Regions from separate parts of the Niveispirillum sp. FG148 genome, predicted to be linked through region 1. Evidence: predicted binding sites of a transcription regulator. Region 1 holds the regulator's gene; each other region holds the start of a gene.
The links. The regulator HrcA, encoded in region 1, represses chaperone genes, less so after heat shock. The targets are predictions, from matches to a motif close to GTTAGCACTCNCCNNNGGNGAGTGCTAAC.

Region 1 (3,275 bases):
GACAGGTTCGCCCTGGTACAGACCGCAGGAAATGGCGGCCACCTGGTCGATCAGGGGGATATGGGCCAGGGTGCCGATGCGCACCAGATGCTGGAAGGCCAGATGCAGGGCGACATAGGCGCCGGTGATGCTGGCCGTGCGGGTGCCGCCATCGGCCTGGATGACGTCGCAATCGACCTTGATCTGCACCTCGCCCATGGCCTTCAGGTCGGTGACGGCGCGCAAAGACCGGCCGATCAGGCGCTGGATCTCCTGCGTGCGGCCGGACTGCTTGCCCTTGGCGGCCTCACGGTCGGTGCGGGTGTGGGTGGACCGGGGCAGCATGCCATATTCGGCCGTCACCCAACCCTGGCCCTTGCCGCGCAGGAAGGGGGGCACCTTCTCATCGACGCTGGCGGTGCACAGCACATGCGTGTCGCCGAACTTCACCAGGCAGGAACCTTCGGCGTGGCGGGAGAAATTGGTTTCCAGGCTGACGGTGCGCAGCTGGTCGGCCAGACGGCCGGACGGGCGGGACATGGTGGCTCTTCCGTTCTTGTCACGATCCTTGAAAGCCATTCCTCTTAGCAATGGCGACGCCCCTTCGTCCATCCCGACGGCCAGCGTCGCTCCATTGATTTGCACCGCCGCCCCCACTACTCTTTTGCCTGTCGCGTCACGGAAGGAACCCGAAGGGCCGGATGATCAGCGAGCTGAACCAGCGGTCGCGGGAAATTTTCCGCCAGATCGTCGAAGCCTATGTCCAGACGGGTGAACCGGTGGGGTCGCGGACCCTGTCGCGCCGCCTGTCCGCCAGCCTGTCGCCGGCGACCATCCGCAATGTCATGGCCGACCTGGAGGAGCTGGGCCTGCTGATGGCTCCCCACACCTCGGCTGGGCGCGTGCCCACCGATGCCGGCCTGCGCCTGTTCGTCAATGGCCTGCTGGAGGTGGGCGACCTGACGGAGCGGGAGCGGGAGGATATCGAGGTCACCTGTTCCGCCCGTGGCCGTTCCGTGCCGGAGGTGCTGGAGGAGGCGACGAACCTGCTGTCGGGCCTGTCGTCCTGCGCGGGGCTGGTGCTGGCGCCCAAGACCGACCGGCCGCTGAAGCATATCGAGTTCGTCAACCTGTCGCCCGGCCGCGCCCTGGTCGTGCTGGTGACGGAGGATGGGCTGGTGGAAAACCGGGTGGTGGAGGTGTCCACGGGCCTGCCGCCATCGGCCCTGCAGATGGCGTCCAACTATCTGAATGCCCGCGTCGTCGGCCGCACCCTGTCGGAAGCCCGCGCCTTCATCCAGAAGGAGATGGAGGAGCAGAAGACCCAGCTGGACGAACTGACCCGTAAGGTCGTGGAGACGGGGCTGGCCACCTGGTCCGGGGCGCGGGGCAGCCAGGGCTATCTGATCGTGCGCGGTCAGGCCAGGCTGCTGGAGGATGTCACCGCCATTTCCGACCTGGAACGCATCCGGTCCCTGTTCGAAGCGCTGGAAACGCGTGAGCAGATGGTGAAGATGCTGGACGCGACCGGCAAGGCGGAGGGTGTGCAGATTTTCATCGGGGCGGAGAACAACCTGTTCTCCCATGCCGGCTGTTCGATGATCGTCAGCCCCTATGCCAACACCAAGGACCAGATCGTCGGTGCCATCGGCGTCATCGGTCCCACCCGCATCAATTACGCCCGCATCATTCCCATGGTCGATTATACCGCCAAGGTCATCGGCCGGTTGATGGGCTGACCCCTTGCGGGTCATGGGGGTCCGACCCTATTTCTGGGTGGACACTCTCGACAGAATGTTTAATCCCGCCTAAACCAGGGGGCCGCCGGGCATTCACCCCTTGTCCGGCGCCCGCACCAGGTAAATTCCGAAGGCTCGATCCGCTATGACCGATACGATCAATACCCACGACAGCGACACCAGCGCCGCCGCCGAAACGGTCAATCCGGCGTCCGAGGGCGCGGCCGATCCGGCCCGCGTCGCCCAGCTGGAGGCGGAGGTCGCGTCCCTGAAAGACCAGATTCTGCGCGCCCTGGCCGAGACCGAGAATGTGCGCCGCCGCGCCGAGCGGGAGCGCGAGGACACGTCCAAATATGCCGTCTCCAAGTTCGCCAAGGAACTGCTGGCCGTGGCGGACAATCTGCGCCGCGCCGTGGAAGCGGTGGCCCCCGACGTGCGTGAGAGCAACCAGGCCGTCGGCAACCTGCTGACGGGCGTGGAAGCGACGGAGCGCCAGTTGCTGGCCGCCTTCGACCGTGCCGGCATTGCCAAGGTGGAGGCGCTGGGCGCCCCGGCCGACCCGAACTTCCATCAGATCATGATGGAGATCGAGAATACGGGTAAGCCCGCGGGCACCGTGGTGCAGGTGCTGCAGGCTGGCTACACGATCCATGGCCGCCTGCTGCGCGAAGCCATTGTCGGCGTCGCCAAGGGCGATGTCGGCGGGCATGTGAACACCAGCGCCTGATTCGCCTCCCCCCCGTAGCGGATGCGTTCGCCCGGCGGTCGCCAGCCCGCCGCGCGTGCGGCGTAAGCCAAGCCAACGGAGTTGGCGCCCGGCGTTTGAGGGAACATGAATATAAAAGGCCCCCGCCGATATCCGGCGGGGGCCTTTTATATTCACCACGCAAGGACCGGTCACGGCTGCCAGTCGCGCACCCCGTATTTGGCCAGGATGGTGGCCAGCTGCCCGCTCTTGCGCAACTCCACCATCTTGGTGTCGATCAGCTTCACATAGGTGGCGCTGTTCGGATCCTTGGGTGAGAAGCCGATGGACACGTCCGACTGGTCGCCCAGAGAATGATAGGTGAACAGGTTGCGATAGCCCTTCGATTCCAGCAGGAAATCGATCACGTTGCTGTCTTCGACCATGGCGTCGATCTTGCCATCAATCAGCAGGTTGACCAGTTCCTCGGTCACGTCGTCGCCCGACACCTGCACCATGTTGGGCGAACCCTTGTTGGCGTCGATGAAGGCGTTGACGGCGTCGCTGTAGAAATAGTCCTTGATCGAACCAAAGCGCAGGCTCTTCAGTGATTCAAGGTTGGTGATCTTGAAATCCTTGGTTTCCTTGCCCTTGCGGATGACCAGCGTCGGGCTGGACAGACCCATCGGCGTCTTTGGATAGATCAGATCGCCCGCTTCTTCATGCGTGGCCCCCACGGCGGCAGTCACGGTACCGGCGCGGGTGGCCGCCAGCGCGTCCGTCCATGGCATCAGCGCATAATCGACCTTGTGGCCAGACGACTCCAGCGCCGCCTTGGCGATTTCAACAAGATAGCCGGGACGCACGCCCGG
Region 2 (3,275 bases), on a different contig from region 1:
ACGGGCCGTGATGTCTTCCTTGGAACCCTCACCATCAACGATGGTGGTGTTGTCCTTGGAGATCGTCACCTTCTTGGCGCGGCCCAGCATGTCCAGGGTCACGTTCTCCAGCTTGATGCCCAGATCTTCGCTGATGACCTGGCCGCCCGTCAGGATGGCCATGTCTTCCAGCATCGCCTTGCGACGGTCACCGAAGCCCGGGGCCTTCACGGCGGCGATCTTCAGGCCGCCGCGCAGCTTGTTGACGACCAGCGTGGCCAGGGCCTCGCCTTCCACATCCTCGGCCACGATGACCAGCGGACGCGACGACTGAACGACGGCTTCCAGCACCGGCAGCATGGCCTGCAGGCCCGACAGCTTCTTGTCGAACAGCAGGATGTAGGGGCTTTCCAGGTCCGCAACCATCTTGTCGGCGTTGGTCACGAAATAGGGCGACAGGTAGCCGCGGTCGAACTGCATGCCCTCGACGACGTCCAGCTCGGTCTCCAGGCTCTTGGATTCCTCGACCGTGATGACGCCTTCATTGCCGACGCGGGCCATGGCTTCGGCGATCTTGGCGCCGATAAAGGCCTCGCCGTTGGCGGAGATGGTGCCGACCTGGGCGATCTCGTCGTTGGTCGTGACCTTGCGGCTACGGGCCTGGATGTCGGCCACGACGGTGGCGACGGCCAGATCGACGCCGCGCTTCACATCCATCGGGTTCATGCCGGCGGCGATGGCCTTGGCGCCCTCACGGACGATGGCCTGGGCCAGCACGGTGGCGGTGGTGGTGCCGTCGCCGGCCAGATCGGCCGTCTTCTGCGCCACTTCCTTCACCATCTGGGCGCCCATGTTCTCGAACTTGTCAGCCAGTTCGATTTCCTTGGCGACCGAGACACCGTCCTTGGTGATGCGGGGAGCGCCGAAGCTCTTCTCGATCACGACGTTGCGGCCCTTCGGACCCAGGGTCACCTTCACGGCGTCGGCCAGAATGTCCACGCCGCGCAGCATCTTGGCGCGGGCGTCGGAGCCGAACTTAACTTCCTTGGCAGCCATTGCTCTAATCCTTTGAAATCTATGGGTCAGGCGGGATCAGGTGATCCGACTCAGGCGTTCAGAACGCCCATGATGTCGCTTTCCTTCATGATCAGGTATTCGACACCGTCGATCTTCACCTCGGTGCCCGACCACTTGCCGAACAGGACGCGATCGCCGGCCTTGACGTCCAGCGCGATCAGCTTGCCGGCCTCGTCACGGGCACCCGAACCCACGGCGACCACCTCGCCCTCCTGGGGCTTTTCCTTGGCGGTGTCGGGGATGATGATGCCGCCGGCGGTCTTCTGCTCGGACTCAACGCGCTTGACCACGACGCGGTCGTGCAGCGGACGGAACTTCATAGGATCTCTCCCTGAAAAGGCAAAAGGGTTTGGCGTGAGCCTGTTGTTAGCACTCACGCTCGGTGAGTGCCAATGAGCTAATCACCCCAGCCCCGACTGTCAAGAAGTGCTCTGTCATATTTCCATGAAAGTGCCATGACGTGTCGGCAGGTCGATCGTTCCGGCGGTTGCGGCGGGGGCCGGACCGGGGTATGGCAGAGACCATGAGCGACAACGACACCATGTTCCTGTTCGACCGCCCCCTGGTCCGCCGCCATCGCGACCGGGCCGCGGCCGGTTTCGGGCAGTTCGACTTTCTGCTGCGCGACGTGGCCGAACGGCTGGGCGAGCGGCTGGAGATGATCCGCCGCGACTTCCCGCGCGTGCTGAACCTGGGCTGCCATGGCGGCGAAGTGGAGGCGGCCTTGAAGGGCCGCAACGGCATCGCCCATCTGGTGCATGCCGACCTGTCACCGGCCATGGCCGCCCTCGCCGGCGCCCAAACAGGCAGCCCGGCCCTGGCGATGGATGAGGAGGCGCTGTCCTTCGCCCCCGGCAGCTTCGACATGGTCGTGTCCAACCTGTCGCTGCATTGGGTGAACGACCTGCCGGGCGCCCTGATCCAGGCGCGTCAGGTGTTGCGGCCCGACGGGCTGTTCATCGCCGCCATGCTGGGCGGCGACAGCCTGTTCGAACTGCGCCGCGCCCTGATGGAGGCGGAGACGGAGGTGACGGGTGGCGTGTCGGCCCGGATCAGTCCCATGGCCGGATTGCGCGATGCCGCCGGCCTGTTGCAGCGGGCGGGTTTCGCCCTGCCCGTGGCCGACATGGACACGCTGACCGTCAGCTATCCCGACCCGTTCCGGCTGATGCGCGACCTGCGCGGCATGGGGGAAACCAACGCCGCCTTCAGCCGGCTGAAGCAGCCGACGCGGCGCGCGGTCATCCTCCGGGCGGCCGAACGCTATATGGAGCTGTTCCGGGAAGCGGACGGCACCGTGCCTGCCACGTTCGAGGTGATCTTCCTGGCCGGCTGGTCGCCCGATGCATCGCAGCAGCAACCGGCCAAGCGCGGCAGCGCCACCCACCGGCTGGCCGACGCATTGAACAGCATCGAGCAGACGGTGCCGGGCGCCAAACCGCATTGACTAAGCAAGGCTGCGGACTGTTCAGGGGATCAGCGTCACCGTTTCCCCATGCATCGGTTCGGCCCGGACCACAGTGACCTTGCCGACCGGCGGAATGAACAGTGTATAGGTCGTCCCGCCCGCCAGATAGGCAAAGCAGGCCAAATGCACGCCACCATCGGCGGCCGTGTCCGCCTGCCGGATCAGGGGACAATCATGCCCGCCGATATTGATGGCCTTGGTTTGCGCGGCTGCGGTGGCGGGCATGGTAACGTCGATCCGATGCGCGCCTTCACGACCGACCGTATAGTCGCATCGTCCATTGGCGGCGGGTGAGCACATCTCCGGTTCCGCCGACGCCGCCACTGCCGCACCGGGAAGGGTAAGCGTCATCGCGCCGGCGGCCACAGCCCGGCACAATATGACGCGCCATATCGAAAACATGTTGGAAACCCCCTTTGGGATCTAGGAGTGAGGCCGCCCCTAGCTCAGGAAATAAGACAGTGGCTGACACGAAATCAACCACGAATGTGTAAAGCAAATGCCATACTCCCAAAGGACGGGGCGGGCGTGACTGCTCAAAGGAAAGGGATGACGCGGCCGGACGGGCATGCTTAAAGCTGTGCCGGAGCAGTGATCCGAACGGGAAGGGCCCATGTCCAACGAGGAAGATATCGTCGAGCGGTTGCGCCGCCGCGCCGCCCGTGCCCGGGACCGCTATCCGGATGAATCATCCGATCCGGCGACGCTGGTCGGTGGCCTGATCCAGGATTACGAGGCCGCCGCCGACGAA
Region 3 (3,275 bases), on a different contig from region 1:
AGCCGGCCGTCAATTCGGCGGAGATGCGGTTGCGGGGAACAAAACGGAAGGCGGCTTCCCGTCCCAGCCGCTGGGCCAATGTCTGCCCCAGTTCCTTGATGAAGCCACCTTCCAGCCGGTCCTGCCGGATCACGGCATAGGGGGCCTCGTTATGGTCGCCATAGGCGAAGATCATCAAACGGTTCTGTGCCAGACTGGGAAAGGATGGCAGCACGGTGAGCAAAACCGCCAAGGCCATGGCTCCACGCCGCAAGAACATCCCCATCCCCTTACTGTCACGCCATCCGGATGGCGCGTCACGCATTCACTATTACTTTAGTGACGTTCGGCGGTGGGTGGGAGAAATTTTTTTACCGATTCCGCGCTCAGGACGTTTTACCTGTCCCATCCTTGGCCATTCCGCCCGATCGCAGCGCATGCAGTAGCAGGTAACCAGCGCCGATCATGCCGGGAAAGGCAGCAACCGCCAGCAAGGGGCGGACGGCCAGTTCCTGGCCGATGAACTGTGAGGCGATGCCGATGGCCAGGGCTACCGCGATGAACAGAACGCCACGCCGCAGGTCGGACCCGGTGCTGGTTAATTGTGCGGCCATGGCGGCCGCCGTCTGCTGATCCAGCCCGCCGGCCTTGTCCACGATGCCGCGCACGGTGTCTGTGACCGATTGTCGCGCACGGAAATTCAGATAAAGGGCGGCGATGACGATGATGGTCACGCTGCTGAACACGATCAGAACATCAACATCCATTGCGCCATCCCCCGCATCTGATCAGCCCCGTTCAACAAGAAACGCGAATGTTGCTGGACGCAAGGAGCGGGTTCCAGGCGAGGGGGCCATTTCCCCGGTGCCGCAAGGTACCGGCACGAGCCTGGGGTCAGTGCTTGCCCTTGTTGGTCAGCTTGTCCAGCGCGCCCATCAGCACGGCGGAGATGACGAAGGTCAGATGGATGATGACCAGCCAGAACAGCTTGTCATTGCCCACCTTATCCGCGTCCATGAAGCTTTTCAGCAGATGGATGGAGGAAATGGCGACGATGGAGGCAGCCACCTTCACCTTCAGCGAGCCGCTGTCCAGCTTGCCCAGCCAGGACAGTTTCTCCTCATGATCGCCCAGGTCGATGCGCGAGACGAAATTTTCGTACCCGCTCAGCATCACCATGACCACCAGGGATGCGACCAGGGTCAGGTCAACCAGCCCCAGGGCGGCCAGGATCAGGTCGGCATCACTGGCGCCGAACACCGCATATTCGAACAGGTGATAGAGTTCGATGCAGAAGCGGATGCTGAAGGCCACCAGCACGAAGGAGAGGCACAGATATACCGGCACCAGCAGCCAGCGGCTGCCGTAAAGGGCCCGTTCAATCAGGCGTTCCAACACGTCGTGGCCTCCGTCAATGTGCGCTTGGGCATGGGGTTGCAATGACCCAAAGCCGGTCCCCTTGTCAACCATTCCGGGCGGGATTGGCCGGTGCTCAATATTTGGGCGGATTGCATCTTGATCCTGCCCCTATCGGCGCCAGTTTCAGGCAGCGATCACAGGAATCCGCCCGTACTGGACTGGCACGGCGATTGCTGCTATGCGGCAATGGTGGCTAGGGTTCCGGCGGCGTCCGACAGACGCGGTGACTGGTCCGAGAGCTGCCGCCCGGTCCCGCCAGATCATCTGGCCCGGCCGGGTACACGGCGGGACAAAAGCCCGGGAGATCGAGGAGGGTTGGCGCCCCCGTTCGGTCTCCGCCAACCCCCAAACCGGTTTGGAACCATAAGGGGTTGGATGATGAAGACGCGCCGCTTCCTTGGAAAATTGACCGCCGGGCTGATTGCCGCCTCGCTCCTCTCGGTCCCGGCGCTGGCCGCGCCCAAGAAGGACTTCAAGCTGGCATGGTCGATCTATGCCGGCTGGATGCCCTGGCAGTATGCCGCCGAACACGGCATCGTGAAGAAATGGGCCGACAAATACGGCATCGGCATCGAGGTGGTGCAGTTCAACGATTATGTTGAAAGCATCAACCAGTACACGGCCGGCGCCTTTGATGCCGTGACCGTGACCAATATGGACACGTTGTCGATCCCGGCCGCCGGTGGTGTCGACACCACCGCCGTCATCGTCGGTGACTTCTCCAACGGCAATGATGCCGTCATCCTGAAGGGCAAGGGCAATCTGGCCGATATCAAGGGCCAGAAGGTCAATCTGGTGGAATTCTCCGTTTCCCACTATCTGCTGGCCCGCGCGCTGGAAACGGTCAAGCTGACGGAGAAGAAGGACGTCAAGGTCGTCTCCACCTCCGACGCCGACATGGTCGCCGCCTGGGCCACGCCCGACGTGACGGCAGTTGTGACCTGGAACCCGCTGGTGGCGGAAATCCTGGGCACGCCGAACGCCAAGAAGGTGTTCGACAGCAGCCAGATCCCCGGTGAGATCATCGACCTGACGGTGGCCAATACCGACACGCTGAAGGACAACCCCGCCTTCGGCAAGGCGTTGGCCGGCATCTGGTACGAGACCATGGCCGTCATGTCCGCCGACAGCGAGGCCGGCAAGGCCGCGCGCGCCGCCATGGGCAAGGCGTCGGGCACCGATCTGGCCGGGTATGAGGCGCAGTTGAAGGCCACGCGCATGTTCTACAAGCCGGCGGAAGCCCTGGCCTTTGTGCGCGGGCCGGAGCCGAAGGCGACCATGCAGAAGGTGGCGGGATTCCTGTTCGACCATGGCCTGCTGGGCAATGGTGCGCCGTCGGCCGAAGCGGTGGGCATCGAATTTCCGGGCGGTGCGCTCTATGGCAACCCGAAATTCGTGAAGTTCCGCTTCAGCGACACCTACATGGCCGCCGCGGCCGAGGGGAAGCTGTAAGGGCGGATGGATGATGTAGGTCGCGGGTGAGCGTCCAGCGAACCCCGACGGATATTGGCACCGTCGCTTGTCGGGGTTCGGCCGTCGCCTCACCCACGACCTACGCTTCTGCAAGGACACGCCCCATGCGCCTGATCAACCGAAGGCCCGACCGGACAAGCTGGATGATGCTGGCGGCACTGCCCTTTGTCGCGGTGCTGGCGGCCTATGCCCTGGGCTCTGCCGTAAGGCTAGCCGATAATCCGGCCGACAAGCTGTTGCCGGGTCTCGCATCCTTCGCCGACGCCATCGACCGTATGGCGTTCACAGCGGACAAGCGCACGGGCGACGTGCTGCTGTGGCTGGACACGGGCGCGTCGCTGGCCCGGCTGTTCGCGGGCATCGCCATCGCGTCGGGTGGCGGGCTGTTGGTGGGCATGGCGGCG

Region 2: a site for HrcA is predicted at 1,422-1,450, ahead of groES (co-chaperone GroES). Genes of this name have one in related genera too.
Region 3: a site for HrcA is predicted at 1,713-1,741, ahead of ACODTW_RS00440 (putative urea ABC transporter substrate-binding protein). Genes of this name have one in related genera too.

What each region holds. Positions count from the first base shown of each region.
Region 1 covers NZ_JBMDKJ010000008.1:136,866-140,140, forward strand. Annotated here, with positions in the region: gene rph (ribonuclease PH) at 1-519, opposite strand, end outside; gene hrcA (heat-inducible transcriptional repressor HrcA) at 681-1,718, shown strand; gene grpE (nucleotide exchange factor GrpE) at 1,864-2,445, shown strand; gene ACODTW_RS11440 (substrate-binding periplasmic protein) at 2,616-3,275, opposite strand, start outside.
Region 2 covers NZ_JBMDKJ010000004.1:172,362-175,636, forward strand. Annotated here, with positions in the region: gene groL (chaperonin GroEL) at 1-1,035, opposite strand, end outside; gene groES (co-chaperone GroES) at 1,086-1,376, opposite strand; gene ACODTW_RS06150 (methyltransferase domain-containing protein) at 1,580-2,503, shown strand; gene ACODTW_RS06155 (hypothetical protein) at 2,525-2,875, opposite strand; gene ACODTW_RS06160 (hypothetical protein) at 3,138-3,275, shown strand, end outside.
Region 3 covers NZ_JBMDKJ010000001.1:90,441-93,715, forward strand. Annotated here, with positions in the region: gene ACODTW_RS00425 (substrate-binding periplasmic protein) at 1-232, opposite strand, end outside; gene ACODTW_RS00430 (hypothetical protein) at 366-746, opposite strand; gene ACODTW_RS00435 (TIGR00645 family protein) at 874-1,377, opposite strand; guanidine-I (ykkC/yxkD leader) riboswitch at 1,581-1,704, shown strand; gene ACODTW_RS00440 (putative urea ABC transporter substrate-binding protein) at 1,774-2,850, shown strand; gene ACODTW_RS00445 (ABC transporter permease) at 2,976-3,275, shown strand, end outside.